Regions from separate parts of the Paenibacillus sp. GD4 genome, predicted to be linked through region 1. Evidence: riboswitches for the same ligand, from Rfam matches in the RefSeq annotation. Region 1 holds a riboswitch; each other region holds the start of a gene.
What was found. Region 1 has a riboswitch for cyclic di-GMP ahead of RAC89_RS15360 (chemotaxis protein CheW). Riboswitches for the same ligand answer to the same signal wherever they lie in the genome.
Positions count from the first base shown of each region.

Region 2: it holds a riboswitch for cyclic di-GMP, as region 1 does, so the genes downstream of both, RAC89_RS26395 (methyl-accepting chemotaxis protein) here and RAC89_RS15360 (chemotaxis protein CheW) in region 1, are expected to answer to the same signal.
Region 3: it holds a riboswitch for cyclic di-GMP, as region 1 does, so the genes downstream of both, RAC89_RS11480 (DUF192 domain-containing protein) here and RAC89_RS15360 (chemotaxis protein CheW) in region 1, are expected to answer to the same signal.

Region 1 is NZ_JAVCYK010000001.1:3,199,311-3,210,041, reverse strand. It holds gene murA (UDP-N-acetylglucosamine 1-carboxyvinyltransferase) at 133-1,431, opposite strand; gene RAC89_RS15385 (FHA domain-containing protein) at 1,463-2,086, opposite strand; gene RAC89_RS15380 (LiaF transmembrane domain-containing protein) at 2,357-3,022, opposite strand; gene RAC89_RS15375 (hypothetical protein) at 3,019-4,095, opposite strand; gene RAC89_RS15370 (anti-sigma factor family protein) at 4,092-4,568, opposite strand; gene RAC89_RS15365 (RNA polymerase sigma factor) at 4,570-5,157, opposite strand; cyclic di-GMP riboswitch class I at 5,331-5,416, shown strand; gene RAC89_RS15360 (chemotaxis protein CheW) at 5,490-5,924, shown strand; gene RAC89_RS15355 (hypothetical protein) at 6,002-6,193, opposite strand; gene RAC89_RS15350 (3D domain-containing protein) at 6,205-6,906, opposite strand; gene RAC89_RS15345 (deoxyguanosinetriphosphate triphosphohydrolase family protein) at 7,096-8,412, opposite strand; gene RAC89_RS15340 (hotdog family protein) at 8,554-8,973, shown strand; gene RAC89_RS15335 (aldose epimerase family protein) at 9,083-9,949, shown strand; gene RAC89_RS15330 (two-component system sensor histidine kinase NtrB) at 9,981-10,731, opposite strand, start outside.
Region 2 is NZ_JAVCYK010000002.1:776,607-787,337, reverse strand. It holds gene RAC89_RS26420 (extracellular solute-binding protein) at 1-309, shown strand, start outside; gene RAC89_RS26415 (ABC transporter permease) at 377-1,267, shown strand; gene RAC89_RS26410 (carbohydrate ABC transporter permease) at 1,283-2,167, shown strand; gene yicI (alpha-xylosidase) at 2,188-4,521, shown strand; gene RAC89_RS26400 (Dabb family protein) at 4,815-5,126, opposite strand; cyclic di-GMP riboswitch class I at 5,306-5,394, shown strand; gene RAC89_RS26395 (methyl-accepting chemotaxis protein) at 5,505-7,094, shown strand; gene RAC89_RS26390 (GerAB/ArcD/ProY family transporter) at 7,157-8,233, opposite strand; gene RAC89_RS26385 (hypothetical protein) at 8,253-8,486, opposite strand; gene RAC89_RS26380 (Ger(x)C family spore germination protein) at 8,490-9,698, opposite strand; gene RAC89_RS26375 (spore germination protein) at 9,732-10,731, opposite strand, start outside.
Region 3 is NZ_JAVCYK010000001.1:2,432,623-2,443,353, reverse strand. It holds gene RAC89_RS11510 (fibronectin type III domain-containing protein) at 1-1,832, shown strand, start outside; gene RAC89_RS11505 (Ger(x)C family spore germination protein) at 1,919-3,073, opposite strand; gene RAC89_RS11500 (GerAB/ArcD/ProY family transporter) at 3,060-4,148, opposite strand; gene RAC89_RS11495 (spore germination protein) at 4,158-5,555, opposite strand; gene RAC89_RS11490 (hypothetical protein) at 5,679-5,972, opposite strand; gene RAC89_RS11485 (glutamine--tRNA ligase/YqeY domain fusion protein) at 6,156-7,826, opposite strand; cyclic di-GMP riboswitch class I at 8,379-8,469, shown strand; gene RAC89_RS11480 (DUF192 domain-containing protein) at 8,570-8,920, shown strand; gene RAC89_RS11475 (Flp family type IVb pilin) at 8,982-9,179, shown strand; gene RAC89_RS11470 (A24 family peptidase) at 9,348-9,881, shown strand; gene RAC89_RS11465 (TadE/TadG family type IV pilus assembly protein) at 9,869-10,294, shown strand; gene RAC89_RS11460 (pilus assembly protein TadG-related protein) at 10,326-10,731, shown strand, end outside.

The DNA of each region.
Region 1 (10,731 bases):
TAAAAGATGCGTTTTATCACAAATCAAGTACTGAACTTGGATTGGGATCGTGAATTTCTGCACTTTTGCAGCTTTCGCGTACCCCGACTTTCAAAAAAGAGGGCATTTCCATGTCTCTTCCCTCTGATCAGATCAGATCAATCCGTCAGCTGTCCTCTTCCATTCAGCAGGGCTTTCCTCTTCGCAAAGCGCCAGGTTGGCTCCGAGCAGACGGAAGCCCTCCATCACGTCCTCGTAACCACGCTCGATATGCTCGACTCCGGTGATGCGGGTTACGCCTTGGGCCGCAAGCCCCGCAAGGATGAGCGATGTCCCGGCCCGAACGTCGGTGGCATGCACCCATGCTCCCTGCAGCGGACGGCCGCCGCGAATATAGGCGCTTTCCTTGCGCAGCTCAATGTCCGCTCCCATCCGGTTCAACTGCTGCACATGGTTGAAGCGGTGCGGGTACACCGTCTCCGTTATGATGCTCTTACCGGGCGCCATGGTGAGCAGCGAGGTCATCGGCTGCTGCAGGTCGGTCGCGAAGCCCGGATACATCGCCGTACGAATGCGGGTCGCCTTCAGCTTGCCCGTGCCGTGTGCGGTCATGCTCGATTCGTCACTCTCGATCTCGAGACCGACCTCCCGCAGCTTCGCCGTACACGATTCGAGATGCTCCCGAATGACATCCTTCAGCGTAATCGTGCCTCCCGTTAGGCCTGCGGCCATCAAGAAGGCGCCGGCGACAAGCCGATCCGGAATCACGGCGTAGGATGTGCCCCCGAGATAAGGCACGCCCTCAATGCGAATCCGGTCCGTGCCCGCCCCATAGATCTGGGCTCCCAGTTGGTTCAGGAAGTTGGCCGTATCGACTACCTCGGGATCCGTAGCCGCATTGTACAGCATCGTTCGGCCCTTCGCCCGGGCAGCGGCCAGCAAGCTGTTGATCGTCGCCCCTGAGGTAATGGTATCGAAGTAAATATCGGCCCCGCGAAGCTCCTTCGCCTCTACGACGTAATAATCCTCGTACATGCGGAAGTCCGCGCCAAGCGCACGGAACGCCTTCATATGCTGATCGATCGGCCGCGAATTGAAATTATCCCCTCCGGGGAAGCCGATGGTCACCTTGCCGAATTTGGCCAGCAGCGCCCCGGCAAAATAATAAGACGCCCGGTAGGAGGAGGCTTTGCCCGGGTCGATCGTCGTACTGTAAATATAACGCGGGTCTATGACAATATCTCCAGCATCCGTCCTTGTCATCTTAAGTCCGATATCCTTGCCGATCTGCCGTATGACCTTCACATCATAAATATACGGTATGCCCTCCAGCGTAACCACCGTATCCGCCAAACAGGAGGCGGCCAGCAGCGCCAGAGAGCTGTTCTTCGAGCCGGGAATGCGAATCGTCCCCTGCAGCGGTCCCGAGGGCTCGACTTGTATGTATCTCATCGAAAAGTTCCCACTTTCGTTATGGACATGGTTACCTATTGGCCGGACCTTGACCCTCGTTCCATTCCAGCACGTAGCCGTTACCCCGGACCGCGCTGATCGTGAAGGTATCCTTGCCGTATTTTTTGCGTATGCGGTACACCAGTGCGTTGAGCTCATCCACACTGACATCGGGCGCGCCGTCCACACCTGTCGTTCGTTCGGGCCATACCCGCTGCTTGATCTCATCCAGCGTGACCAGCTTGTTCGCGTGGTCGTACAAGGTCTTAATGAGCAAATATTCCTTCTCGGACATCGAAATCCGCTTACCCTCCACAATGACATCCCGCTTCTCCCAGTCCAGCTCCAGCGGAGGCACGAGGGCGTCCATCTGCATCGTGTGGGTCAAAGGCTCCAGCTCGAGTGTCTGGTCGGCGAATAAATAAGAAAAATGAAGAACGGCCATCCCCTTGGCCAGCTTGATGATGTCGAACGACTTAAGCGGGTAGGGCTTATTGGGCTCAATGCGTACGCCGTTCAGCTCCGTACCGTGTCTGCTGTTCAGGTCATACAGCACGGCCTGTTCTCCTTCCCTGCGCACAATCATATGCTTTCGGGAGACAAAGGCGTTGGAGAAGCCGACATCGGGTGCATATTGCTTCGAGGAACGGCCCACGACCGCGTCCTCCGACGATAGTTGTATACAAGTGCCGGGCTTATAAGGCTCTCCCCGGATCACATAAAGACAAGCGTAAGTATCCAGTTGATTTCCCTCCGGCTTTCGTGTTATAGGTACAGTCTTATTTTACATGAATCCGTGGCGGGAGAGAATACCGGCAAAATGATAACTTCCTCACAAACCGGTAATGAGCCGAGAGCGTGCGAAACCGTTACTACAAGCAAGAACCGCTCTTCCCCTTTACCCGGGTGAGCGGTTCTTTATATTTTACAGCTGGATCGGCTCGTTCCCCGGCCCTCTAACCTCAGCCTGCAGATCGCCGGGCAAAACAACCGTTACATTCATGTCAGGATAGTAGGCTCGTATCCCTCGTTCCATCGGGAGCGACTTGATAAGAATGTACAGCGTCTCCCCGACCTGCTTCACCTCGTAGACGGCATCCCGGGAAAGCGGACTCCCGTTGTCTCCTGCCTTAAGCATCTGCCGGTAGGTGCCGAACACATGGACAGTGCGTTCCGGCGAACGGTCTACCTTCGGCGGACGGCCTGTCGTTTGGACGATGACCTTCTTCACTTCGGACGGGAGTGCCTCCTGAAGCGCCGGAAGCGAGGATGTCGTCTCTACCTGCTGCAGCATCCCTCTTACTTCCCCGACAACGCCCAAGCTGGTGAGGAAGGTGAAGGCCAGGCAGCCGCTGAACAGTACCCCAACGAAAAGCATGCTTAGAAAATCATAATGCACCCGCTGCTCTTCCTTCCTCTGGAAGAACAAGTACAGCAGCACCTCCAGCCCGAGCAGAATCAAAAGGACCGGCCACCAGGCCACGAAGGTGTCGAACGCCGCCAGCCCTTGAAATTGCGAGCCCAGCAGCGCTGCGCCAAGACCTACCAGCGTAACTCCCATGGACAGCGTCCCTACACGCCAAGTTCTCATTTGGGTCCCTCCTTCTTCCCCTTGCTCCCCGCAAGAAGGCGAATGCCCCCGCCAATAAAGAGCAACGATACGACCACCGTCTGAAAATACCGCTCGATCCGATAAGTGATGCGCGCGCCCGGAAACATTTGCTCTAGAATGCCAAGGATCACCTGGTCAAACAAGTAATAAGCGCCGAGCGCGAGCAGACCGAAGCCTACCCAGCGCTGATGATGAATGAGCCAGTCAACGATCGGCACGTCCTGTACGTCTCCCTTGCCATGCTTCGAAATATGCTGGAGGCCGTCAAAGAAGCTGTAGAACCATAGGATCGGAATAAGAAACAAGAAAATCGACAAGCGAAGCACATCCATGATGTAAATGCTGAACAAGAAAGCCGCCATCAGCTGCAAGCCGCGCTTTTGAAAGCCCAGGTACATATGGCCCGCGCCCGGGAACATGCAGAGCAGGGTCGCCAGCAGCTTGTTCCTCTTCCCTGCCTCGCGGTTATCCTGAAAATCCTCGAATACCGAGCGATCTGCAAGCTCCTCTCCCCGTTCCTTACGATTGAGCTGCTGAATGACATCGAACATGGAATAAATCCAGAAAACAGGCAAAATGCCGAGGAAGGCGAGAAACTCATCCTGCTTCGTCCACGCGGTGATGAAAATGATCATCATTCCGAATCCGATAAACGAGATCAAAAGAGATAGTCCGCGCTGCATCAATCCAAGCTGAAGATGGCCCAGCCCCGGGATAAAGGAAAGCGCAATCGTAAAGCCGCGATCCTGATCGCGCCTCTGATGCTCCCCAGCCCCGTGAGCCGCCTGGGCACCCCGGCTTACCGTCCGCGCCATATCGATCAGATTGATTAAGGCGATCAGGACGGAGAACAGCGGCAGGATAAGCAGCTCATCGGCGCCTCGCCCGTTTCGCAGCAGGAGCGCAAGGAACAGCAAGCCTAAAGGCCCGAAGAAGCCGCAGCCGTAGAGCAGCCCCTTCCCCAGCTTCCCCAAATACAGGAAGCCAAGCCCGGGAATAAAAGAAAGCAGAAAAGCAACCATCGGATGTTTGGGTGGGACTGTCGGGTTCATCGCTTACCCCCTCTTTCTGTTTTTGATTGAATGGAATCCAGGACGAGCACCGTCTTATCCAGCAGCCGGCTGGAGAAGGACTGCTGGGCGGCATACTCGTTATCGTACAACGAAGCCCTGGCAACCGCATGCTGTCCGGTGCTGCCCAGCAGAGCTTGAAAAATGCCCGTGCTCACAAGCAGCAGCGTGATGGCAGCAGCAACCGCGTAGTGAAAGACCGGATGACTCCACAGCCTTGAACGATGCGGCTCGGACGGTACAAGGACCGGCGGCAGCTGCTTCAGCACCCGCTCGGTCAGTTCGGCCGGATCCGCCAGCTGAGGCATCTCATTCGACACTGCACCAAGGCAATCCATATACAGCATCAAGCATTCGTCACACTGGGCAAGATGCAAGTCACAGTGCTCCCGCTGCTCTTCGGTCATTCGGCCGCCTGCATAGTCGAGCCATTGTTCTCTTGTTGGGTGCGTCATTCTAGTGGTCCTCCTCCTTCCATGTTCTGCGCATGTACTGCTTGGCCCGGTACAGCTTGGATTCTACGGTTTTGAGCGCCAGCTTCTGCTCCAATGCAATTTGCTGATAGCTTTTTTCCTCAATATAAAAGGCGACCACTACATCCCGGTAAGCCTCGGGCAGCTGCCGGATCGAGCTTCGAACCTGCTCACGCTGCTCCCTGCTTAATACGTGCTTCTCGACCGCGCTGGTCGGCACAGTCGCCGGCGCGTCCAGCAGCATTTCAACGTCGTCCGTCAGCTCCTCGCGTTTGCGCTGCCTTGAACGCTTAAAGTCGATCGCTTTGTTTACCGCTATACGAGTAATCCAAGTCTTGAACCCTTGCTGCTGATACTGAGGGAGGGCAGAGTGCATTTTGAGCAGCACCTCCTGCGTCACATCCTCGGCATCCTTCGGCGATTGAAGCACGCCATATACAACTTGATACAGGTAAGGTCCGTATTGCAGGGCCAGATGCCTGAACGCTTCCCGATCCCCGGACGCTGCCTGCGCGATCCTTTGCTCCTCTGTGATGACTCTCCCCCTCCTCTCCAGGTATATAGACGTCATGTACGAAGGGAATCACTGCAGCTTAGCAAAAAAAATGTGCCTTAAGCATCATCATCTTACACAGAAAACGTAATCCTTGCTGCTATGTCACCAAAATAAATGCTAGATTTCGACAAAAATCGTGGTATACTCAAGGTATAACTCGAATTATGTCGAATGACTGACTTCTAACTGAATGAAAAAGGCAAACCCGCCGAAAGGAGGGGACGCAAAGCTACGGGCCTAAAGCGAGTGACGCCAAGGCAGCCGGGCTGCCATTGGGGAGAGCTTTGTACGAGGAACTGCCCCTGCGTTAAGGGCAGTTTTTCTTTTTATCAAGCTTAGGAGGGGAAATGATGCAAGCCATGGAACAGGAGCAGTATGTCGAATTCAGCCTTGGGAGCGAGCCCTATGCTCTCCCGATTCAAGACATTCATGAAATCATCAAAATGCAGAGCATTACCAGACTCCCGCAAGCGCAGAGCTACATGAAAGGCGTCATTAACATACGGGGGTACATCATCCCCATCGTGAGTCTTTGCCTGCTTTTCGGCCTTCCCGAAGAGGCTGTTACCAAAGCCACCCGCATTATTATCGTTCGTCTCGGAGAGGAAACGGTCGGCATGATCGTCGATCGCGTCAACAAGGTGACCCGGTTTACGGATATTCAGCCTCCGCCGGAGCAGCTAGGCTCCGTAAGCTCGAACTGCTTGTCCGGCATTGGTTTTTCACCTACCGGCCTCATCGGCATCCTCAGCTTGAACGGCATGTTTCAAGAATATCACTAAACCGTGCATTTGCGCTTCCAACAGGAAATAGCCCCATCTTCCCTTCGAGGGATGACGGGGCTGCTTTTTTTGTTTCCTCACCGCTTCCTTCCTTGCTCCGGCGGCTTGACGGCATGCCTGCGGTCCTTCTGCCTGCCCGAATTGCCGACGGGGCTCGGTCTCCAGCGGTCGTCCTCATCTACGAACTCCTCGTAATCCTCTATGTACGTGTCCACAACGGCTTCCTTCTGTTGTTCCGGGTTCACACAGCACTGCTCCTTCAGCTTCATCTTCAGCTTCCTTACGACAACACATATACCTTGACATTCTTCTTCACGCCGAAATGCCTTGCTTGCTTTACGTCCTCCATGTAGACGTCGATTCTGGCGCCGCGGATCGCCGAGCCGGTATCCTCCGCCTGACGGACGCCTACACCGTCAATATAAACCAGTGAACCGAGCGGAATGATGTTCGGATCTACTGCTACCGTACGCCCTTCCGTCGCCCTGCTGCCGCTGTAGGTGATGCCGTAGGCGGGGCTGGAAGGCGTTTTGCCCGTCGATTCCACCCCAGCCGTATAAGCTGTCAGAGTGGAGCTAAGCACCTTCTTGATCACCTTAGCCTCACCGGCCGGCAGCTCCAGCTCCCCTCCGATAGCCGGGATTTCCAGCTCCTGCCCTATACGCAGAGCATTGGCATTCTGAATCCCGTTCGCTGCAGCCAGCAATTGTACGTTGATGCCGAAATCGCGGGCGATCTTGTACAATGTATCTCCCCGGTTCACCTGGTATTTGACGGCTTCCGGAACGACAGGCTTCCGCTCCTCCTCAGGTGCCGGAGGCTCTTCTTCCAGCATGGCCAGACCATATGGCAAATACCCCGATTCCAAAATTTCGTTGCGCATAACATCTTCCATTTCAATATATGCATCCGCTCTAGAATTCACACTTAATAATACCACAATAGCCACCATGATCGTCCACTTTCGCATTGTCGTTCTCATCTTCTAACTCCTCCTCGAAAAAAAGTAGGTTCCTATGACTAGTAACTAGAGTTGCCCGAATTACTAGATTCTAAACCTGCTTTAACCCGAGGAGGGTGTATCTCCCTTGCGAAATCCAAAGAAGCCGCATCGAAAGAAAGCGAGGCTTTCCTCAATGCGGCTTCACTATTTCATAGACGGCCTGGCCCTTTAGTCCATTTCGTAGATCGAGCCGGAACGGCTGGCGAACAGCTCAGCGTACACTTTGTCCGCATACGCATCCGTCATGCCGGAGATGTAATCCGCCACCAGCCGCGGCCAAGACCACTTCTCCTTATGCTGCTCGTAGCTCTCGCTCCAATCCGGCGGCAGAATCAGCCGGCCGGTCTCATAATGCTTGAAGCTGTCCCACAGCTGCTGGAGCATAATCTCGCTGCGCTTCTGCAGCCGCTGGACGCGAAAATCCTTAATCAGCGTCACCCAGGCAAGCTTCTTAAGAATCTCCATCGTCCGAAGCAGCTCCAGATCCTGCTGACCGTCGCGCACGAAGGTGACCCGTTTCCAGCCGCGCTTCGGATCGTCGATAATGCCGACTCTGCCGGCGAACAAGCTTACCCACCGGGCTTTCATCTCCCGCCTCGTACGGGAGGACTCGCGGTTACACTCCGCATAGATCTGCTCCCACTGCTCCAGATACGCATCCAGTACCTGACGCACCATGACCTTCATATCCACCTGATCCCAGCCTACATCGGCGTTCCCATGATCCTGAACGATCTCTTGGATCAGATTCTCCACCAGCCGGTCATCCTCGAAGAAGGTCCGGTTCATCTGGATCTTGCCGGCACGGATGCCGTCTTCTATATCATGGGTCGAATAGGCGATATCGTCGCATAAATCCATGAGCTGGGCCTCCAGCGTCGGACAGCCGACCGGCATCCCCCACAGGTCGCGAAGGTAGGAGATGCCCTCCCATTCCATACCGTACACCCCCTTGAGCCGACCGGGCTCCTCCATCGAATACGGGTACTTATTGATGGCCAGCAGGGTAGCCGCCGTCAGGTCCAACCCGCTGCCGCTGCCGGCCCGCTTCTCCAGAAACATCAAAATCCGGAAGTTTTGCGCATTCCCTTCATAAGCGAGCCCATGCTCAGCCGAAAGCAGCTTGTTGAGCACCTCTTCCCCCTTATGGCCGAACGGCGGATGTCCAAAATCATGCGCAAGGGACGCGCATTCCACCACCTCCGGAACCACCATAAGCCCCGGGTGTTCGTTCTTCTGCAAAAACTCATACTGCTTTCCCATACGCCTGGCGGTTTCCCTGGCAATCTGGGATACCTCGAGCGAATGCGTCAACCTCGTTCTATAGTAATCGCCGGAGCCTGCTCCGAATACCTGTGACTTCCCCTGCAGACGCCGGAAGGCCGGCGATTGGATGAGTCGCGCATAGTCCTTTTCGTACTCGTCTCTTTCTTCACTGGACCTGCTGTTTGATGTATCGAATAAGCGCTGCTTTCGAATCTCCATGCTGTCTCCTCCTATCTCTCTATTCATGATACCTTATCTAACAGCATTCTGTCATGGGGAGATCGGTTAAATCGTGAAAGGAATTCGTTACCAGACTGTCGAATACAGCATGGATAGACAAATCATGGAGGTCAGAGCAGCATGCATACGATTCCAAGCGTATTACCCCATCGATACCCTTTTCTCATGGTGGATCGGGTAACGGAAGTAGAGCCGGGCGTCTCGGCCACAGGTTGGAAGAACGTGACGTGGAACGAGTGGTTTATTACCGAGGAGTATCCTTATATGCCGGGAACGATGATTCTGGAGTCACTGGCGCAGCTCGGCGCTTTTGCCATGAGCGGAAGCTCGGGCGGTCTCGGTTTTTTGTCGGCCTTCGGCGGTGTAGAGTTTCTCGGCCAAGCCCGCCCGGGTGACCGGATTGAGCTTAAATACGAAATTGTACGCAATCGCCGAGGGTTCGTGCTTGGCAAAGGGACGGCCAGCGTAGACGGTAGCGTTATTGTAAAGGCCGACGAGCTCATGGTGTATTATCAAACCGAATCCCCAAAGACTCCGTAAGCTTATATCCGGTTATCGTCTCCCAGAATAAAAAGAGAAGCAGGAGCCCCGTCAGATGAAGTACAGGTGGTTGTAAAAGAGTTATATTTTACCCGAAAAGAGGAATGGTATGTCTTACCAAATAGTGGAACATAACAATCGATTTAACGAGGTCGAACTGATCGATGCCGCGACAGATTCCGCGGTTACCGTAGCCCCTGGCAGAGGAGGAATGGCTATCCGCTTCCGTTCGCACGGCAAGGAATTGTTTTACCTCGACGAGGCTACCTATCAGGATGAGCAAGCCAATGTGCGCGGCGGCAATCCCGTACTGTTCCCTATCTCCGGACAGCTTCAAGACGGGATGTATTCATGGAACGGGCATACATACAAGATGAGCAACCATGGGCTCGCGCGCACACGTTCGTGGAAGATCATCGGTACAAGCACCGACGGCCAGGCTTCCGTCACCCTGTCGCTCTCCAGCGACGAAGAGACGCTGAAGTCCTACCCTTTCCCCTTCGAGCTGCGCTTCACTTATTCCTTGAAGGAGGGGACTTTAACGCTCCAGCAGGAGTACCGCAATCTGTCGGATGCTGCCATGCCGATGTACCCGGGCTTTCATCCTTATTTTGCAACGGATCGGAAGAAGCTGACCTACGAGCTGACAGGCGCCACCGAGCTGTACGACTACAACGACGGTCAGGTGAAGCCGTTTCACGGCACCGTCGATTTGGAAGGCAAGCCGGAATCGGTCGCTCTGCTTGATTCCACCCGCCCGGAAATCCGTTTTGCTCCCTCAGAGGATTATGCCGTACGGATGAGCTATGATCCCCAGTTTCGGTATGTGGTTCTATGGGCCGTCGAAGGCAAGCCGTTTGTTTGTGTCGAGCCTTGGATGGCCAAAACGAATGAGCTGAACGTACAAAAGGAGCTTGTCTACGTATCCCCCGGAGAGACGCTGACGGCAAGCTTGCAAATACGCGCGGAAGCTTAATTGTGGAAAACAAAGAAGCACTCTAAGCCCTTTAGGGGCCCGAGAGTGCTTCTTTGTTCCTTTTCGGGAAAAGTATCGTAATGGCAGACCCTTTCCCCGGGTTCGAATCTACTGTAATCCTGCCATGATGGCGTTCTACAATGCTTAGGCATACCGCAAGCCCTAGCCCCGTACCTCTGGTCTTGGTCGTGAAGAAAGGCTCGAACAGCTTCCGCCTTACCTCTTCCGGAATTCCTTTGCCGGTATCGGAGACCTGGAGCTCGACCTCCTCTTCCAGTTCGCGGGTGGTGATCGTGAGCACCCCCTTCTCCTCCATCGCCTCCATTCCGTTGCGCAAGAGGTTCAGGAGCAGCTGCTTGATCTCTTTGGCATTCAGCAGCAAGGGACTGAGCTCGGGGCTGAGCTCCAGCCTGAGCGTATGACCCCGAAGATTGGCCTCCGCCAGGACTAACGGCTCCAGTTGTCTGATGATTGCATGCAGGTCGCAATACTCCATGGGTACCACACGATTCTGGGCCAAGGAAAGGAAGTCGTCGATAATTCCGTTCGCCCGATCCAGCTCCTCCAGCATGATTTCAAGGTACTGTTCGTTAGATACCATCTTTTTCTCCTGCATCAGCTGCACGAAGCCGCGAATGACCGCCATCGGATTGCGGATTTCGTGGGTAATGCTTGCCGCCATCTGGCCAACCAGACTAAGCTGCTCCATATGACCGATTTCCCGGCGCAGTCGAATGAGCTCCGTCGTTTCCATGGATACCATGACGGCCCCCGTAATCCTT
Region 2 (10,731 bases), on a different contig from region 1:
TACGATAAGATCGATATTGAGTATTGGAATCCGAATGCGGATTTCGGTGTATGGAAGCGGATGTATTCTACGTTCGTAGGCATTGGCGCGCTGCAAAAGCCGTATAAGAGGACATATAGCCTGACGTATTCCATGACAAAGACGATGGAATCCAAATGGCCTACGCTCGACAAGCTCGAGAAGGAAGCTTTCCTGAAGATCATTATGGGCGCGGCGCCGATCGATTCGTTCGACACGTTCGTTCAGGAGTGGAAGAAGCAGGGCGGCGACCAGATTACGGCAGAGGTAGAAGAGCAAGCGAAGCAGTAATAAGCAAGCGGGCGCCGGCCGCCGGTCGGCGCCGCCATTCGATGACAGAGAAGGAGTGAGCTGAAGCATGAAGTCCAAAGGCTTCGCCAAGCATTACTATCTCATGCTTCTGCCGGGATATGTATGGCTGACGCTGTTCAGCATTGTACCGATGTTCGGCTTCGTGATCGCTTTCCAGGACTACAACCCGGGCCTTGGTATGATGCATTCCGAATGGATCGGACTGGAAAATTTCAAATATTTAATGTCCCTGAGTGACAGCAGTACGGTAATATTCAATACGCTGAATATTGCGGTGATGAAGATCATCGCCAATCTGTTGGTTCCAATGGTCTTCGCTCTGATGCTGAATGAGCTGCGAATGGCCATTCTGAAGCGCTGGATTCAAACGCTCGTTTATTTGCCCCATTTTTTATCCTGGGTCATTCTTTCGGGGATCCTGCTGGATGTCTTTGCTTATCAAGGACCGGTTAACCATCTGGTAACGGCCTTCGGGGGCGAACCGGTGCTGTTCTTCGGCCGGGCGGATTTATTCCCCTTCTTAATTGTCGGAAGCGATGTTTGGAAGGAGTTCGGCTTCAATACGATCATCTATCTCGCCGCTTTAACGGGGATTAATCCCTCGCTCTATGAGGCGGCAGCCATTGACGGGGCTACGCGCTTGCAAAGGCTTTGGTATGTAACGATTCCCGGCATTGTCACGACGGTTGTGCTTCTGGCGGTGCTGAGCCTCGGGAACGTGTTGAATGCCGGCTTTGACCAAATTTTCAACTTATATAATCCGCTTGTGTATTCGACGGGCGATATTATTGATACGTGGGTGTATCGTACGGGGCTGGTTAACCTGCAGTATGGTTTGGCTACAGCGATGGGGCTGTTCAAATCCGTCATCAGCTTCTTGCTGATCATCATTTCGTACGCGCTCGCTTCAAAGTTTGCTAATTATCGTATCTTCTAATAAAGGAGCATGGCTATGGTCAGAGAAGCAACGCTTGGCTCCAGGGTGTTCGATGGGCTGCTGGTGGTACTGCTTGTCGGCATTGCGCTGCTATGCCTGCTGCCGCTTTGGTATACGCTCGCCATCTCGCTTAGCACCAATTCAGCAGCTGAGGCCGGTCTTGTGAAGCTGTGGCCGGTGGGCTTCAACCTCAATTCTTATCAAGAGATTATGGGCGACAGCAAATTTTTCAATTCCTTTTGGATTTCGATTCAGCGGGTCGTGCTGGGGGCCGGCGTCAGCTTTGTGGTAACGGTTCTGATGGCTTATCCCTTGTCCAAAACGAGCAAGGAGCTGCCGCTTCGCAATGTGCTGATGTGGGTTCTCGTATTCACGATGCTCTTCAACGGCGGTTTGATTCCTTGGTACCAAACCGTGAAATCGCTTGGTTTGATCAACAGCATCTGGGCGCTTGTGCTCGGACACAGTGTGCCGATGTTTAACGTCATTCTGGTTGTCAACTACTTCCGCAACCTGCCGAAGGAGCTGGAGGAGGCGGCGCTTGTCGACGGGGCCGGACCATGGTACATGCTGGTGAAGCTGTTCATCCCGCTGGCCGTGCCGGTGCTTGCCACCGTTACGCTGTTCAGCATCGTGTACCACTGGAATGAGTTTTTTAACGGCTTGGTGCTCATGTCAAAGGCGGATAAATATCCGCTGCAAACGTACATCCAACAGCTGGTCGTCGTGATCGATGCGAGTACCATGGATACGGAGCAGCTGAAGCGGCTCAGCGAGCTGTCCAACCGGACGCTGAATGCGGCCAAAATTTTTATCGCAATGATTCCGGTATTAATTATTTATCCGTTCCTGCAGCGCTTCTTCATCCACGGGATTACGCTAGGCTCGGTAAAGGAATAAGAGAGAGGGTTGGTTACGGCATGAAATTTACGGATGGCAACTGGTTATTGCGGGAAGGACTGACAGTACTGGGAGCCGTACAGGCTCATGAGATCGAACGGAGAGAGGACGGGCTGACGGCTTATGTCTCGCCGAGACCGCTTGTGAGCCGATCCAGCATGCTGGATACGGGGCTGCTGACGGTGCGGTTCCACTCTCCCATGCCTGGCATAATCGGTGTGAAGCTGATTCATCATGAGGGGATTCTCGATCGGGGGCCGGCATTCGAGCTGACGGCAGCTGACGGGAGCTACACGGTGATTGAAGAAAACGAGCAGGAAGCCCGGTTGACCAGCGGCAGCTTATGTGTCCGGATCCGGAAGGGAGCGGACTGGGCGGTCGATTTCCTTCGAGGGGAGGAGCGGATCACCGGAAGCCGCGCGAAATCGATGGCATATATTCGGGATGCCGCAGGGTCGGCTTATATGCGGGAGGAGCTGGATCTCGGCGTAGGCGAATGGGTGTATGGACTCGGAGAGCGCTTTACGCCGTTCGTGAAGAACGGTCAGGTCGTGGACATCTGGAACAAGGACGGGGGCACCAGCTCTGAGCAGGCCTATAAGAACATTCCGTTCTATGTTACGAACAAAGGCTACGGTGTTCTCGTCAATCAGCCGGAGCTGGTTTCCTTTGAGGTCGCCTCGGAGAAGGTGAAGAAGGTTCAGTTCAGTGTCCAGGGCGAGTCAATGGAATATTTCGTTATCGACGGCCCGACGGTAAAGGAGGTTCTGGGCAAATATACAGGGCTGACCGGGAAACCCGCGCTTCCTCCCGCATGGAGCTTCGGCTTATGGCTTTCCACATCCTTTACGACCAATTACGATGAGGCAACGGTCAATTCCTTCATCGACGGTATGGCGGAGCGGGATTTGCCGCTCCATGTGTTTCATTTCGACTGCTTCTGGATGCGCGAATTTCATTGGACGGATTTTCAGTGGGATAACCGCGTGTTCCCGGATCCTCAGGGCATGCTAAAGCGCTTGAAAGACAAGGGCTTAAAAATCTGCGTCTGGATCAATCCATATATTGCGCAGCGGTCCCGGTTGTTTGCGGAGGGCTTACGGAACGGATATCTTGTGAAGCGGCAGAACGGAGACGTATGGCAGTGGGATCTGTGGCAGCCGGGCATGGCGCTGGTCGATTTCACCAATCCGGAGGCATGCGAGTGGTATGCAAGCTATTTGCGGGGACTCATTGATATGGGAGTGGACAGCTTCAAAACGGATTTCGGCGAGCGCATCCCAACTGACGTGATTTATCATGACGGCTCCGATCCTGTGAAAATGCACAATTACTACACTTTTCTTTACAATAAAGTGGTATTTGGCGTGCTGGAGAGCAAGCTGGGAAAAGGGCAAGCGGCGGTATTTGCGCGGTCGGCGACCGTCGGCGGTCAACAATTTCCGGTTCATTGGGGCGGGGATTGCTACGCGGATTACGAGTCCATGGCCGAAAGTCTTCGGGGCGGTCTGTCGCTCGGTTTGTGCGGGTTCGGCTTCTGGAGCCATGATATCGGAGGCTTCGAGGCAACCGCGCCGGCGCACGTATTCAAGCGCTGGCTGGCCTTCGGCTTGCTGTCCAGTCACAGCAGACTGCATGGCAGCAAGTCCTACCGTGTACCTTGGGCGTACGACGAGGAAGCGGTGGAGGTCACGCGCCTCTTTACGAAGCTGAAATCCCGGCTGATGCCGTACTTGTTCGAGACGGCGGCGCAGGCTGCGGAGCAGGGGCTGCCGTGTATGCGTGCCATGCTGCTGGAGTTCCCGGACGATCCGACCTGCGAGTTCCTGGATCGTCAGTACATGCTGGGAGAGCAGCTTCTTGTGGCACCGGTGTTCAGTGAGGCAGGAGAAGTAAGCTATTACTTGCCGGAAGGACGCTGGACGCATTTGCTGTCAGGGGAAACCATGGAAGGTGGAAGATGGCGTAAGGAAACGTACGGTTTTCTCAGCCTGCCATTATTCGTCCGGCCCAACAGCATCATCGCCTTCGGTGCGGTGGATACGCGACCGGACTACGATTATGCCGATCAAGTGGAGCTGCGGGTGTATGAGCTGGAGGACGGCCGTACGGCCGGCACGGTGGTACGAGATGTGTCAGGCGCAGCTGAGCTGAGGGCTTCGGTGAGCCGGGAAGGAGCAAGCCTGCTGCTTGAGCTGGTAGGCAGCGGCAAGCCGCTTACGATTGCCTTTGAGGGGATGGGAGAAATCGCTGCTGTAGAAGGGCTGGAGGCCGTAGTGGAAGGCAGCAGCCTTCGCATTCCCGCATGGGGGAAGACGGTTCGGGCACGAGTGCTCCTGCAAGAATCAGAGTAATGAAAGAAGGACTATTCCTTGGCCTATGTAGTTCAGGCTTTGAGGAGTAGTCCTTTTTTGCGCGTAGCATTAAAAAATCACGTTAAGGCGCACAGATTTTCGGGCGAAAAGCGTGTAAGGCGAAATAATCACCTAACACAGACCTTGCGCCCAGGTTTCACATGCAGAAGCACGATGAAACGTGAAAAAATCACTTTACGGCACAAAATTGTGCCCTTCAAGCAGAACGTAAGATGAAATCACCACTTTACAGATCTGGTGACAACCTCCGGCAGTATCTCCGCAAGCTGCAATCAAGCCTTCATGAAGTCAATCTCCTGGAATCGAGCGACCTCCTTTAGCCAACGTTCCTGGACGAAGGCAACATGATCAGGGTGCTCGTTGTAAGCGGTATAGTCATCCTGAGAGTCGAACTCCATGCAGAAGCCGAAATCAAAGTCTGTCTTCGGGCTGATCTGGCGCAGCACCTCGAAGTTCTTCACAACGGGTATTCCGGTTAGAATGCGGTAGCCGTCCTCAAGAAATCGAGCCGTCTCCGGCGCGTCCTTGGAATGCTTTAGTGTAAAAACCGCCATATGGCGTATCGTGCCGTTACCCATAGACATGATTAACATCTCTCCCGTACGATAGGTTGGACCTTCCTTCCAAATTCATCCTAGCAGATGAGATATGGAACCGGCAAGACGAGTTAAAGAAATACCATAACTTTACCATTTATTTTCAAGGAATTTAATGCTATATTCCTAATATAAAGGTCGATAATTGTCGTAAAATGTAGAAATGCCATTGAAAAGGGCAAACTTGTCGAAAGTCAAGGACGCAAAGCTTCGGGCCTAACGCAGCATGCTATGCTATGGCAGCCGGGCAACCATTGGGGGGATCGTGGAAAGAGCTGCCCATTAGAGGCGGCTTTTTTTGGTGGTTTGATCGGAATGAGCTCACTAACAGACAAAAAGACAAACATGACAAACGGAGGGGTATTCATGGAAATGATGAAACATCTGAAGGTCGGCGTAAAAATCAATCTTTTGATTCTGTTATGTGTGATAGCTTTGCTGACCGTCGGCATTATCGGTTACACAGGCATGTCAAGAATGAATAACGCATCGAAAGAAATGTATAATTACAAGCTGCTGCCGATTCAATACTTAAGTGCGATGCAAACCATTTCCTATCGACAAGAAGCCAACTTACTTGAGCTGATGATTACAACGGACGATAATATGAACGATAAGCTTTTGGATGAGATCAATCAAGCGTCCGCGGACACCGATAAGCTGATGAACGATTATTTGCAAACCGAGCTTGATCCTGGGGAGAAGGATTTGGTTGAAAAATACAACCCCGTCCACCAGAAATATCGAGATGCGCGCAAGGAATTACTTGCTGAGGCGCAAAAAAACAATAATGAAGCAGCGTATGCCATCTATTTACATAAAGTGGGGCCTTTGAAGGAGCAGCGGGATAAGATCATGAACGATCTGATTCAGTATAATTCCCAGACGGCCAAAGCGATCAACGATGAGAACAAAGCCGCTTTTTATTCGGCTCGTAATGTCATGATTATCGTATTCTTAGCGGTACTGCTATTAAGTATCGGCTTTGGCTATTTGATTTCCCAATCGATCAGCCGTCCGGTCAATCGTGTTCTAGGTATCTTGGATAAGGTAGCTCATGGTGATTTGCGTGAAACCGCTGATATTCAATCCCGGGACGAGGTTGGAAGATTGGCGGAGGCGCTGAATCATACCATTCAGAGCATGAGAGGAACCATAGGCGGTATTCTCGCTTCGGCCGAAAGCGTAGCTGCAGCAGCCGAACAGATTTCGGCAAGCTCCGAAGAGGTGGCTACTGGCAGCAATGAACAGGCTCAGGAGGCGCAAGCGATCAACGAGCTGTTCAGAGAATTGTCCGTAGCCATTAACTCGGTAGCCGTCAGTGCGGAGCAGGCGGCCGAGCTGTCGGAGGAAACCATGTCCATGGCGCAAAATGGAGGGAAAGTTATCGACCGATCGGTACAAGGCATGGAATCGATCCATCGTCAAATGGCGCTGCTGGAGGCGGACTCCAACCAAATCGGAGAGATCATCGATGTAATTGAAGATATTTCGGACCAGACGAACCTGCTTGCTCTGAATGCAGCTATCGAAGCCGCTCGTGCGGGTGAAATGGGCCGCGGCTTTGCCGTCGTTGCCGATGAAGTACGGAAACTTGCCGAAAGAAGCGGTGAAGCGACAAAGCAAATCAGCGTGATTATTAAGGGGATGCAGCAAAATACCAAGCTAAGCGTTTCCGCTGTGAATGAGGGTACCGTAGCCTCGCGGCAAACGGGTGAAGCCTTCCAAACCATCATGACTGTCGTGAACGACACGGCGAGCAAAGTATCCGAGATTGCAGCAGCCTGCGAAGAGCAAGCGGCTCAGTCGACGGAGGTGCTGCAGTCGATCGAGAAAATTTCCGCTGCGACGGAGGAAGCGGCAGCCAGCAGTCAAGAGACGGCATCCACCTCTCAATCCCTCGCTCAGCTGGCGCACGAATTAAAAAATATGGTAGCCGCCTTCAAACTAAGCTAAGAAGGTGCCGAATGAACAAACGTCTGCTTCTTCTTGGAAGCGGACGTTTTGTTTTCGCGTCTTTATTTCCGCTTGAAAGCCCCCAGCGCCATGATCAACAAGGGATACAAGAAGCCGAGCGCTACAGCATACGGCGGATATATGGTCGAGTCCCATTCGGCCATATACACGACATTGGGATAGACGACAAGCGACATGACGACAAGGATCATGCCGAAGGGCAAAGCAAGCGGACGGTAGTCCTTCAGCTTCAGCGTTTGAGCGAGTCCCGTCACACACGCGTAGGAGTACAATGTAATTTTGAAGTAAATCGAGAGAATCCAGATCCCTGCCAAGATCGACTCGATGCGCTGAAAAAAATCGGCGATACTGATTTTCCTGGCAAGCACATAGCTTGGGTACTGCTGCCGGGCCGTGCTCTCCGCCCCCATTACCGCGATGCACAGCAAGGTAATTAGTACAATCACAACGCCGCCGACGGCCGATCCGACGAGCAGCCCTCTCCTTGCCCGATCCCTATGGCGTATGTGCTTGGGAAAGAACATCAGCAGCACGACCATTGGAAGCGATGCCGTACCAATTACAGCTAAGACAGCCTTGGCCATGGAGGGGAAGCTCGTATTCAAAACCGGTTCCAGATTCGAGAGCTTGGTATCCGGAATGATAAGGACAACGAAAATCATGAAAAGCATGATAAACCACGGAAAAAAAACCTCCGCCGCCCGGGCAATCGTCTCGAGTCCGGAACGCAAGCCCATCATGACAACCGCAGCAAACAGTATGTTGATGAATTGGATCGGTGTTTCCGGCATAACCTGTGTCGTTACGAAATTTCCGATATAGGATAACAAGGTAGCCGAACCGATAAAAGAAAAGAAAATCAAGGGAAAAACGAGTACTGTTCCGACAACCGGTCCATAAAGGGAATGCGTATATTCAACAAACGTCATCCCTTCCATCCGTTTGCCGACGGCATTAAAGAAGAGGACGATTGCCAATCCAACCAAAGAGCCAAGAACTGCTGCCATCCAAGCATCGTTGCCCGCAACTGCCGCAAGTCCGGCAGGAATGATTAGAATGGTGGTTCCCACGGTAAAGAACATGGCAAGTATCGTAAATTGACGAACAGACACCATCATCGAACCTGCCCCCGCTTCGTCATTGTAAGAATCGCTCCAGCATATCGCTTACGGGTGTAAAGACAAAGGCAACAGCATCCAGCGGATTCGGGATCTTCCACTGGAGCGTTTCGGCCGTACTAAGACCCAGCCCGGTGAGCAGCAGCAGCGAAAAGCACAGAAATTCTCTCGTATCCTTACTCCGCCATAATGCGGGTCCCTCCACAAGAACGATTCCCGCTGCTGCAGCGATAATCCCGATCAGCGACCACATGACTTATTCCCCGCCCTTGACTTGGATTGGATTGGTTGTTGTGCCGAGTCTTCGAATTTTGGCATCCACTTGGATGTTGACCTCCAGGTTCCGAAATTCGCGATCCCAATCCTTCGCGTACGGCTTCCAGGCTTGGGGATCGGTTTTGCTAAGTACATCTCCAAAGCCGAGAATATCCGACTGAAACACCTTCTGCGCCTTACGAACCGCCGATGCAGCATAGCCGCGAATAACTTCCTCGGAGCGCTTTTCCAGCTCTTCAATCGTCTCGGTCTTCGTCAAATCAATAGCGCAGGAGGCATCTCCGATGTTCTCCTCAAGCTGGATGTTTACAGCGATACTCGGCTTGCCTTGACGAAATGCTCCTTTCACGTTCGACTTTGCCCGGATGAACTCCATGGCCAATTGGCCTCCGTTCGGACAAGGAATCTGCCCCACGGAATTGTTTACATGACCAAGAATATAATTGTAGCCCTTGCTCTCTTCTTCCGTGAGCCAGCCGATCAGCTTATCACCCTTAAAAGCGGCAAGCTGGAAAAGCTTGATGTTGGTAATCATTTTAATTTGTTCTACATTTTCCCTGGTTTCGATATTTCCGGGTCCCGCATGCCCGGATAACGTAACGCCCGTCAAGGAAGGCTGCTTGCCCTCCTTCGTCAGATCCTCCAGAAGTTCATCCAAGGTCACCTTTTTGGCTGCAGCCCAAGATCTCTCGACGGCATCTAACGATTTATAAATCTTGTTTCCGGGAATGACTTCCTGAGGGATGGTGTACACCCTTAGAATTCGCTCAGCGGAATAACCCTTAGAAACGAGAATGGCAAAGTTGGCCCTTAACTCATGATCCCGAGAAAGGAAATCAATCGTCCCTTTAATCCCCTCCTTGGCCAGCTCCTCTCCGAAAATGACAACCCTTAGGTGGGACATAAGCATTTTCCTCGGGGACTTTGTGGTCATGCGCCTCAACGCCTCAAATACCGTCTTGCCGGTCTCCGTGTACGTTTGAACGGGAATCCCCTTGCCTCCCCGGTCCTTGGGGGCGATCTCTCCCGGATTTACGATTTGTACCGAAATTGCGTAGCCCCCTTCGACTTTATCCAATCCTAGAGCCAAGGCAATGGCCACCTCATTCAGCTCGCGCCGGTTCCAGCAGCCGGTAGCCGCACAAATAACGCTAAGCCATATGATCAACACCGCTAGACGTTTGTTCATCGAATCCCTCTGTTTGCTAAGGCGTTGTCGGAGTTATCGCTGCCGGTCAGCAGACTTTCCTTGTTTGCGGGAGAACATGGAGCGCATGGGCATTCGGAATATGGTATCCTTCTGTTCTTCCAGCTGAAGAGGAGCAAACGGCGACAAATACGGGATTCCGAATGACTTCAGCTGACATAAATGAAGCACAATGGCGATTAAGCCGATCGTAATACCGTATAAGCCGAACGATGCCGAAAGCCCCATCAATACAAAGCGCAGCAGTCGCAAGGAAATGCCCATATTAAATGATGGAATCGCAAAATTGGATATCGCTGTAATGGACACCACAATCACCATGGCAGGGGAGACGAGTCCCGCTTCTACAGCGGCCTGTCCAATCACCAGCGTGCCTACAATCGACACCGACTGTCCGATGGTCTTGGGCATTCGGACGCCCGCCTCACGCAGGATTTCAAAAGTAATCTCCATCAGCACGGCTTCAACAAAAGCGGGAAAAGGAACCCCTTCTCGCTGAGCGGCCAAACCGATAAGCAGCTGCGTAGGAAGAAGCTCATGGTGAAATGTCGTTACGGCCACGTAAAGCGAAGGTGCGAGCAGGGTAATAAACAACGAAAGGTAGCGCAGGATTCGGATGAGTGTAGCAAAATCCGCCCTTTGATAATAGTCCTCGCTCGAGATATAAAATTGCGAGAACAACGCCGGAACCACAAGCACAAAGGGTGTGCCGTCCACAAGTATGGCTACCCGGCCCTCCAGCAGCGATGCGGCTACCGAGTCCGGGCGTTCCGTATTGATCATTGTCGGAAAAGGCGTCAGCACCTTATCCTCGATCAGCTCCTCGATCGTTCCGCTCTCCAGCACGGAATCGATATCTAAGCCGTCCAGCCGCTGCTTAACCTCTTTCAGCACCTGCTCATTCACAATGCCTTGGATGTACATGATCCCTACATCCGTTCTAGTGATCCTGCCGATGAGCCGCATTTCCAGCCACAGCCTAGGATCCTTGATTTTACGTCGGATCAATGCCGTA
Region 3 (10,731 bases), 770 kb from region 1:
CACCGCGTGTGGATGCGGAGGCAATTGAGCTGACGTTCCAGTATGCAGCCCCGCAGGAGAGCTCCATTCAGGTGCGCCTGCAGGTGAAGCCCGAGGGGGCTGCCGCTTACAAGGAGGCCGCTCTGCAGAACACCCCGGACAAAGCGGCTGCCGGCAAGCATGTCTACTCGGCTACATGGAAGAAAGCGGAGGATGGGGTGAAGGCTGGGGACAAGGTGGATCTGAAGCTGTCGGTCACTGCCGGCGAAGCGCCGGCTGCGGAATATGAGGTGCGTAATGTCCGCTTCCAGTCCCGTGAAGTCCTCAGGCAGCAAGTACAGAATTACCTGATCTATTACGGCGACTGGACGGACACGCTGGTGGATGAGGTTCGGCAGAAATACCAGATGGTCGTACTCCACACCCAAAGGCAGATCACGGCCGAACAAATTCAGCGCTTGCGCGGAGGCAAGGATCCGCATGACGCTTCCCAGGCGGTGCTTGTTCTGGGCTACCTATCCGTTGGGGAGGACCTCCGGACGGCCGGCATGACGCCGGAGGACATGAAGAAGGATTCGCGCTTCGTCCTGGACGGGTCAGGGCCCGCAGCGGATCCGCAGCCGGGAGCGCCTTATCCGGACGGAAGCACTATACCGGAAGATACGGATATTCTTGGTACGATGGCCGGGAGCGGATATGCCCCCTTTTATCTAAGCGATGGCAGCTCGGGGAAGGCGGCCGAACCGGAGATCAGCCGCATTAGCAAGGCGGCGTTCGTCAATCCGGGTCATCCGGCATGGCTGGAGGCGCTGAAGACAATGACCAAGGCGAAGGACCGGGTGTCCGGACTGAGCGAGCTGCTCGGACGGGAAGAGGGAGCCGGGTACGGCTGTGACGGCCTGTTCCTGGACACGCTCGATACCGCAGCTCCGAACTCCTTCACCGATTCGTCCAGTGCGAATCCGAGAGAGTTTGAATGGACGGCAAAGGGGACGCAGGAGCTCCTTCGAAAGATTCGGAGCGAGTATCCAGGCTCGCTTCTGCTGGCGAATCGCGGCCTCTTCTTTTACCATCCGGATCTGGAGGCTTACCGATATACGCTTCGGGGCATCGTCGACTTCGTGCTTTATGACGGCTTCAAGCTGGATAGTGGAGGCGGGCAGTGGTATCAAGAGGCGATCTTCCATGACAACAAATACAATTACGGTCAAAAGCTGCTGGCCGAGGCGGATCGTCCCGACGGCTTTAAGGTTCTCAGCCTCGGGTATGCCGAAGGTCCCGACGGCGATGCGGCGAAAAAGGCGCTTCAAGGAGACCGGAACACGGCGAGGGACATGCTGCTGGACGATCTGCTGGAGGCGGCGTCGCTTGGCATGGTGCATTACAGCTCAAGTGCAGCGCTTACCGAGGTGAACTCCTTTGCCTTGGAGCATACGCCGAAGGAGCCGCAGCCTCCCGTGTGGGGCAACACGAAGACCCCGGCGTTCGGAAAGCCGTTTGCCGCGCCGCGGGAGGGAGCCCAGAAGCTGGAGCGGCGCGGCAAGGACGTGTACATCCAGTGGGATGTGGCTCATTCCAATGCAAGACCGGTTGGTTATACGCTTTATGTGAAGGAAGGAGAGACCTTCCGATTCAATAAGGATTTGGCGGAGCAGAGTCAAGCGGTCGTCGATCTTCGCCCGGAAGTCCCGTCCGATTACGCGGGCCGGGGGGAACGCGCAGGACGCTTCCCTTATGAGGCGAAGGTGGAGGGGCTTACTCCAGGCAAAACGTACTTCCTCGTCATCCGGGCGAAGAATGCAGCCGGTCAATACGAGGAGAACCGGAAAGTGATGCGCGTAGTGGCGCCGTAGCATACCAGGAGAGCTGCGGCCCTTACCTGGAACCGGAAACAAAGAAAAGCCTGAGGCGTGAGCATGATCCACACCTCAGGCTTAAGCTATGTTTTACTCGGCAAGGGCTTGAAGTTCCTGCTTCCCGTCCCTACGATTTGTACTGTAGCCTTTACCGTCACTTTCACGTTGGGAAATTCCTCACGCCAATTCATCTGCTTCCATCGGCGCAAGCCAATGGAATTTCTAACGTAGCGCCCGATTCCGAGATTATCGACGCGGTGGGTTTGCATTTGCTTAATGATCGCTGCCGCCCTTTTCTCGAATTGCTCTTCCAGCTGGGCTTCAACGGCAACCTGTTCTTCTTTCTTACTAAGATCGTGCCCCCCGTAATATTCTAAAACATACCCCTTAAGGCTAATAGCAACCGTCACCTGTATCGGTTCTTCCTGCTGCTCACGTACCTCGATCTTTCTCTTGTTTGCTATGAAGCTAAGAACCAAACGTTCTTGCTTGGAGGATTCGGGCTCCTTCCAATTAAAGCTGATGTCCCCGTGCCGGTATCGATCCATCATCGAAAGGAACACCCGGGTTTCCGGCGGGTTAATTCGGGTCATATACCGATCGTCCTGGAACAGAGCGATCCCGCTGACCATGAAAAAGTCTTTTGTTTTCTTAATGATAGGCATGATCGGATCGCTGCCGTCATCGTAGTAGTCCCGCGTGAATTCATGGAGTGTCGTCATGGGGATCGTGTTGAACTGGTGCTCTTTTTCCAGCATGGTATGCAGGAAAGAGTCGATCTTGGCATCGTGCTTGAATTGAGAAGAGAGGAAGTCCTTGCTGCTGCTGCCTTCCACCATAATAAGTTTGACGCGGTTCCCAATCTGGGGATCACGGAGCATGGAATCGGATATTTTGTAAATTCCCTCGCGGGCGATATCCTCACTATATAGAATGCTGCGGAGCTGACCGCTGACGATAATGCGATCGGATCTTCTCGAAAGATAAAGCTTGGCTTCTTTGCTTGTGGAAGCGATTGTGCTGATGACCTCTCGCCGGTCTTCTCCATCCTCCGAAATATGCGGTCCCGATACGGTCACATTAAGATTGTTAGTTGCATCGAGACCAAGCTTAGCGTCCACTTTGTCGTAACCGATGGTTTCGATCGTTAAAAGCCTCTCAATGACTAATTGGTAGGAGCAGCCTCCGCATAACATCAATGTCATCACAGCGGAGAGCCAAGCTCTACGGTTGTTCATGGCTTAGGTTCCTCCTGAAAAGCACGATAAGAAGCAAGAGAATGCAGGGAACCAAGCAGGCTGCGGCGCTCTCCAGCGTAAAGAGCTGTTGGAGCCAATGTTTCGTTGCCTGTTCCCCATCGATCATGGTTGACACGAGGTAGGAAGCAAAGAGAACGATGATAATCCTCCAAAGATAAGAAACACGAGGCGTAAGTCGCCCGAAGGTTTCTAGGGCAATCCAGTAATACATGCAGACGGTAACCAGCATTTTCAAGAAGAACACGCCAATCAGGAGGGTTTCAAGCCGCTCTACGAACGGTGCCCGTATATACTGAAGCATGCTGATTACAGGATAATAGTCGATCTTTAACTGCTCGAAGCAAAAGAAGCCGAAGTTCGTAAAGGAAACGATCATATAGATGCCTGTTGTAAATAGGTTTCCGTATTGAAGCGATTGGGCAAATTTGGCTTGGCGATCGACATAAGGAAACAGGAATAGAAAGATTTCAAAGCCTAGAAAGGCTCCAAGCACGCTCAACTGGCCGCTGAAATCAAAGCTGCCGAGCTGCATGAAATAGGGAGTTAGCCTAGCAAAGCTGAAGTGGGGAATGACGTACAGCGACAAAAAGATCATCCAAACCGATAGCAGGAAAAAAATTACCGTTGCCTTAGCCATATTGTGAATTTTCTTGGAGAGCATGAAACATACGACTAGCATCATGACGATCAGCAAGTAATCTTCCGGGACCGTCGGAAAATTATAGAGCTGAACCAAAAGGACATATTCCTTCGATATCAGTATGCCGATCATGGACCAGACGATAACGAAAAACGTGTAGATCGGATATAACAAATATTTGCTCAAACGCCGTTCCATCAGCTCAAAGAGACTGAGTCCCTTTCCGTGCTTATAAATAAGGGCAATCATATAGATGACCAGCGCGCTGACCGCCGATGGCAAGATCAGCATCACCCAGCCGTTCGTACCGTAGGTCTCTGCAAGCAATCGGGGAAGGCTGAGCAGGGTAATGCCTGATTGAATCATGTACATTAGGGTAAACAGATGATAATTGTGCAGCTTCTCGTTGTTCATGCTCGCTCCTTACCGCTTCATTCTCATTCGAACCCGATTCCTTGGCTTCGCTTGAGAAGGCCTGGTTGTCATCCACTTCAAGCCTGTTCTGATAAATGTATCCTTCCAATCCTTCAGTGAAAACGGCGTGAGAGGAACTAGGTAGGACGTGCCTAGGCTCGTCAGACTCGATAAGTGAATGACCAAAATGCAAATGCCAAGGATGATTCCGTAGTTGCCTAGTATGCCTGCCATCAAAATAAGACCGAAACGGGCGAGACGGATCGATCCGCTCAAAACATAGCTGGGAATGACGAAGGAGGCCAGTGCGGAAATGGCAACGACGATGATTAAGATATTGCTCGTGAAGCCTGCCTGCACTGCCGCGGTGCCTATGACGATACCGCCGACAATGCCGATGGTTTGGCCGATTTTGCTGGGAAGACGGGCGCCGGCTTCTCGAAGCAGCTCTATCGTAACCTCCATTATGAGCGCCTCCAATACCGGCGGGAAGGGGACCCTTGCCCGGGACTTGGCAATGGAGCTGATTAGGTCCTCCGGAATCATTTCGTAATGATAGGAGGTCAGAGCAACGTAGAACGCAGTAAACATGAGCGATATCACCACAGCAAGCAGCCTCAGCAGCCTCGTTGCGCTTCCCAACAGCCAGCGCTGACTGTAATCGTCTGCGGACTGGAAGAAGTCGAAGAAGCCTGTCGGTGCACAGAAGGCGAAAGGGCTTCCGTCGCAGATTCCGACGATTCTTCCTGCAAGGAGTTTGGAAATCGCCACATCAGGCCGTTCCGAGGTAAGAAATTGCGGGAATAACGAATAGGCGTTGTCGTCAATCATCTGGATAAGAATATTTGTGTCCAGAACGCCGTCGAATTCAATGTCCTGCACACGGTTTTTTAGATCACTTAACAGCTGTTCGTTGGCGATGCCCTCGATATAGAGCAGGTGAACTTTTGTTTTGGTGACCTCGCCGACCTTGAACTGGACCACCCTCAGCTTCGGACTTTTCAGCCGGGACCGGACGAGGGAAAGGTTGGTGTCGGAATCCTCCGTGAAGGAATCGTGCGGCCCCGTGATGACGGTTTCCGTGTCCGAGTTGCTGACAGGTCTTGCTTTGGTGCCCGAGACATTGACAAGATGGACCCCATCCGCGTGAAAGACGGCGCAATTCCCCTCTAGGATGAGCTCGGTAACCTTCACTGGGTCTTGACAGCTTTGGTAAATCCCTCTTTGAAATAGGGAGTCAAGCCCGTCAGGAGTATCCATATGGTGTAAGGGACTGTAGACATGAAGCTCCATGAGCTTCACATCCACTAGACCGTGGAAAAAGAGAAGGGTGATCCCTAGCTCGGGCAGAGATTGTTGGCTTAGGTCGGCACAATCTCCGAATTGGTCCAAGACATCCTGAAGCATGGATATTGCGCGCATAACGTTCACAATCACCCTTCATGTGTGTTGCTAAATTTAGTATTTGTTAGAAAAAAGGGTTTATGCGGTAAAGACCATAAGAAAAAAAGCGGCGAAAGCTCGCCGCTTCTATGGATGGTCCGTATCGATGGGATCCGCCGCAAGAAGGTCTGCATCCTCAGGGCCTACTTCCGTCTGCATGGCTGTCTCGTTATGATCCCATGCCTCCGTATCTTCGGCGGAGTTGTCTGTCTCGAACAGAGCTTCGGGATCCGCATCATCCAGGAAGTCGATCTGGTCAGGGAAGCTGGAGCGGATAAATTGCGCAGCATCCGCATGCTTCTGGAAGAAGTTCTGCACAATGGTCATCTCATCGTTGTATGGGTACTCTTGCTCCTTGCGGTTCTCTTGCTGTTCGCTCATCGGTAAGGTACCTCCTCCAAGTTTTGGGCCGGTCTTCACCGGTCCTCTTCCATCTGCTGTTACCTTGCACTCTATATCATCCGCACTCTGTTCCAGAATCATACATACATGGTGAACAAGCGAAGGCCTCCCTGCCGTACGTCGTGAGACGTGAGAGGAGGGAGGCCCTTGCCGGTTCCATATTTATTTTTTTACATCAAATGAGCTCTTCAGCGATACGATCCGGTTGAATACCGGCCTCTCGGCTGTCGTATGCTTCGGGTCCACGTTAAAGTATCCATGACGGAAAAACTGGAATTTCTCTTGCCCTTTTACGCCCGCCATGTTTTCCTCTACATAGCCTTGAAGCACCTGAAGCGAATTCGGATTGATCCGGTCGGCGAACGACTCGCTGTCCGGATTGCTGTCATCCGGCACGAGGGCTTCGTACAAGCGGAATTCCGCAGCCTGCGCCCGGGAAGCTTCGACCCAATGGATCGTGCCCTTCACCTTGCGTCCCGTGAAGCCGGTGCCGCTCTTCGTCTCCGGGTCGTAGGTGCAGCGCAGCTCAATGACGTTGCCCGCAGCATCCTTGATGACTTCCTCGCATTTGATGAAATACGCGTGCTTGAGGCGTACTTCGTTGCCGGGATATAAGCGGTGGTAGCCCTTGATCGGCTCCTCCATGAAATCGTCCTGCTCGATATAGATCTCGCGGGAGAACGGGATTTGGCGATGGCCCATGTCCGGGTTCTCGCTATTGTTCTCCGCCTCCAGCATTTCAACTTGGCCTTCCGGATAGTTGGTGATGACGACCTTCAGTGGCTGCAGCACCGCCATCGTCCGCAGTGCCTTCAGCTTCAAGTCCTCGCGGACAAAATACTCGAGCTGGGCAAAATCCACCGTGCTGTACGCCTTGGACACCCCGGTTTCACGGATAAAATTGCGGATCGCCTCCGGCGTAAAGCCGCGGCGGCGTACACCCGAGATCGTCGGCAGGCGCGGATCATCCCAGCCGTCAACGATACCGTCCTCCACCATTTGGCGCAGGTAGCGCTTGCCCATAATCGTGTCGGTCAGGCGCAGCTTGGCGAACTCGTATTGATGCGGAACGTTCGGCATCTCGCACTCCTGTACGACCCAGTCATACAGCGGGCGCTGATCCTCGAACTCCAGCGTACAGATGGAGTGGGTAATGCCTTCAATGGCATCCTCCAGCGGATGTGCATAAGCATACATCGGGTAGATGCACCATTTGTCCCCGGTATTGTGATGGTGGGCATGGGCGATACGATAAATGACCGGATCGCGCATATTGATGTTTGGCGAGCTCATATCGATCTTGGCGCGGAGCACCTTCTCGCCGTTGCCGAATTCGCCCTTGCGCATGCGCTCGAACAGGTCAAGATTCTCTTCTACGCTGCGGCCGCGATATGGGCTCTCGGTACCGGGAACCGTAAGGGTACCGCGTGTCTCGCGGATTTCATCGGCGCTGAGGTCGTCGACGTAGGCCTTGCCCTTTTTAATAAGAAGAACGGCCCGGTTGTACATTTCATCGAAATAATTGGAGGCGAAAAATAACCCGTCCCAGTCAAAGCCGAGCCATTTGACGTCCTCTTTAATGGCGTTTACGTATTCCGTATCTTCCTTCAGCGGGTTCGTATCGTCAAAACGCAGGTTCGTTCTGCCGCCGAATTCATCTGCAAGCTCGAAGTTGAGGATAATCGATTTGGCGTGACCGATGTGCAGGTAGCCGTTCGGCTCCGGCGGGAAGCGGGTGACGATTTCCTTCACTTTGCCTGATTTGAGATCTTCCGTCACGATGTGCTTAATAAAATTAGAGGATGAGGAAGGTGCCGTTTTTGTCGTTTCCACGAGAGATCAACCTTTCTAGGGACAGGAATTGATTACCACTTAGCATATACCAAAAGAGGCCTCTTTACTCGCACCGCGGGGGTGCCGCTGAAAAAACTTATTCCTTCCATAGTATCAAATTGAGTTGCCTGAGGAAAGTCCTTCGCCCCTTAGAGGCAAAGAATTGTACTGCAACAAAATCACAGGCAGTGTCGTTTAGGGTAGAGAGGCATTACCTTGATGCGCTGGGACTCTTTCAAGAGCTTGCTCCTTAGGGCCTGATCTTGTGTCTGAAAGCCCAAGAAATACGCCGCAGGCCAATTCGATCCAGATTTAACAAATAATATAAAAGCGCTTCCAATATCCTCCTTTGGGGGGGATTGAAGTAGCCTTTTCCTATTGCGAAAGGCTCTTTTCCCCATTTCCAGGGTATGCCATTGGACAGGGATTGCGAGTGTGGGAAGCACTAGAAAAAATATTGTGAACATTCCGTCTCCAGATGCATGTCGATTCATGACCGTCAGAGGTATGATGTGAACATCGAATCAGATTCTCGCGACAAAATTCGCAGGATCTCGATAAAGGCAAAGCCGGTGAAAACCGGTGACGCAAAGCTACAGGGGCTACCGCGTGATAACGCACGCTACGCCAGCCAGCTACCGAAAGACGACGGGTTTTGTGCACGTTTTTTTTCTGCACCCCTCCTTTCGGGTCGACCGCAAAGGCAGGGGATTTTGTTATGCAGAGAGGAGGATCGACGGTTGATGATGAAGCTGGTTAACCGGGATACGGGAGAGCTGTTGGCAGGGCAGGTCCGAATGGCGCATACGTTCATGCAACGGCTGATTGGACTCATGTTCACCAAGACGCTGGAGCCGGGGACCGGGCTTCATCTGCAGCCCTGCCGACAGGTCCATACGTTTGGAATGAAGTATGCCATTGATGTACTGTACTTAAATGCTGAAGGACGCATCATAGCCATGGATCAGGCGATGACACCGGGTAAGGTCGGAAGATTGTATCCTGATGCCGTCTCTGCAGTAGAGCTGCCGGCCGGATGGCTGGGGCAGACACAGACCAGGATTGGACAAGCTGTGCGATTTGAAGCCCGCTAGAACTCACCTAAGATTGGGCAGGACCATCAGCAAAAAACCAAGAAAAAGGAGAGGTTTACTTATGTTGAACAAATTGAAGGCGTTGGTGAAGGACGAGCAAGGACAAGGGATGACAGAGTACGGCTTGGTACTGGGGGTTATCGGCGTTGCCGTAGTAGGAACGCTGTTTCTGCTGCGGGAAGAAATTCAAGAGATCTTTACCGACGCTCTGACGGATGTCCAGAGCCGTGACCAGGCCCCTGCTCCTGCTGCACCGTAAAGCACGGCCTGGAAGGAAACGCGCTGCAGCTCCTCTCCGTGGTTCGATACTTTCGAACCGTTGAGGGACGGCGGGGAGCGGCAAACAAAGGGTCTGACGCTTCGGCTGCCGAATCGCAGGCCCTTTTTTTATCGAAGGCGTAATTCGCCGGAAGGGGGGCTTTCCAGCATGGTGATCAATGTGCTGTTACTCACGGTGCTTGCAGTCTGTGTCGTGACGGATCTTCGCAGCCGGAAAATTTACAATCACGTTATCTTTCCCGCCCTCATGGCTGCGTTCGTGCTGCATGCGGCCCACGGCGGCTGGGCGGGCATCGGCTTTGCGGCGGCAGGGTTCGCAGTTGGACTCGGTGTACTGCTGATTCCTTATCTGCTGGGCGGTATGGGGGCCGGAGACGTCAAGCTGCTTGCGCTGATCGGCGCCTGCAAGGGAACATCATTCGTCCTGACCGCTTCTCTCAGTATGATGTTGTGCGGCGGTCTCATCGCGCTGGTGCTGATCGTAATTCATAAGGAGGCCTGGGCTTGGGCCCGTTATCTGATCATGGTCTTCTACAGCTTCCGCTATGGGGTGCGGCTCACGCTGAAAGGGAAGATGGATGCCCTTACGAAGACTTACCCTTATGGGATCGCGATTGCAGCAGGGACGTTCGTCTGTTTCTGGTCGACGAACGAGTGGGGGAACGTGACATGGCTGGTGTAAAGAAAACCAAGGGACATCATTGGCTGCGCGGTCTTCTGCGGAACCAGCAGGCCCAATCGCTGACCGAGCTTGCACTGCTGCTGCCGGTGCTGCTGCTGCTGGCCTGCGGAACCCTCGACTTCGGACGACTGCTATACGCTTATCTGCATATGAATTTGGCTGCGCAGGAGACGGTCCGGCAAGGGGGCCTTGGCAAGACGGACGCTGAAATCATCGCCTTCGCACGGAATTATGTCCGGCTTGGCGGCGGCGCGAACCTGCAGGTACAGATTTCCCCGACGCAAGCGAATCGGAAGTCCGGGCAATTCGTGACGGTGACACTGCGGTATCCGCTGCCCTTCATGACACCGGTCATATCAAAATTTCTGCCGTCCCCCGTCGTGTCAGCCCATTCCACCATTCGAGTAGAGTAAGTCCATGTCCACCACAAAAGGAGGAAGCTTGATGAGAACGAGAGGAATAGCGCTCGTGCGTCAGCAGGAGGGCAGCTCGCTGGTGCTGGCCGCCCTGCTGCTGGCGGGTCTGCTGGCAACGGCGGCGCTGGTTGTCGATGGCGGGATCCTGTTCGTGACGAAGAGCCATCTGCAGAAAACCGCCAATGCCGCCGTGCTGTCCGGCGCTCAGGAGCTGACCCGCACCCAGGAGCAGGTAAGCGGCGTTATCCAAACGGTGCTGCAAATGCACGAGGAGCATACCCATGTGCAAAGCACGAGCGTCTCGATGGGACAGAAGGTCAGCGTATCGCTCCGCAAAGAGGTGCCGCTGGGCTTCGCCCGCATGTTCGGCTGGGAGCTGGCGCCGGTACAAGCCAAGGCGACGGCCGAAATCGGCGTGATGGGAAGCGCCGTCG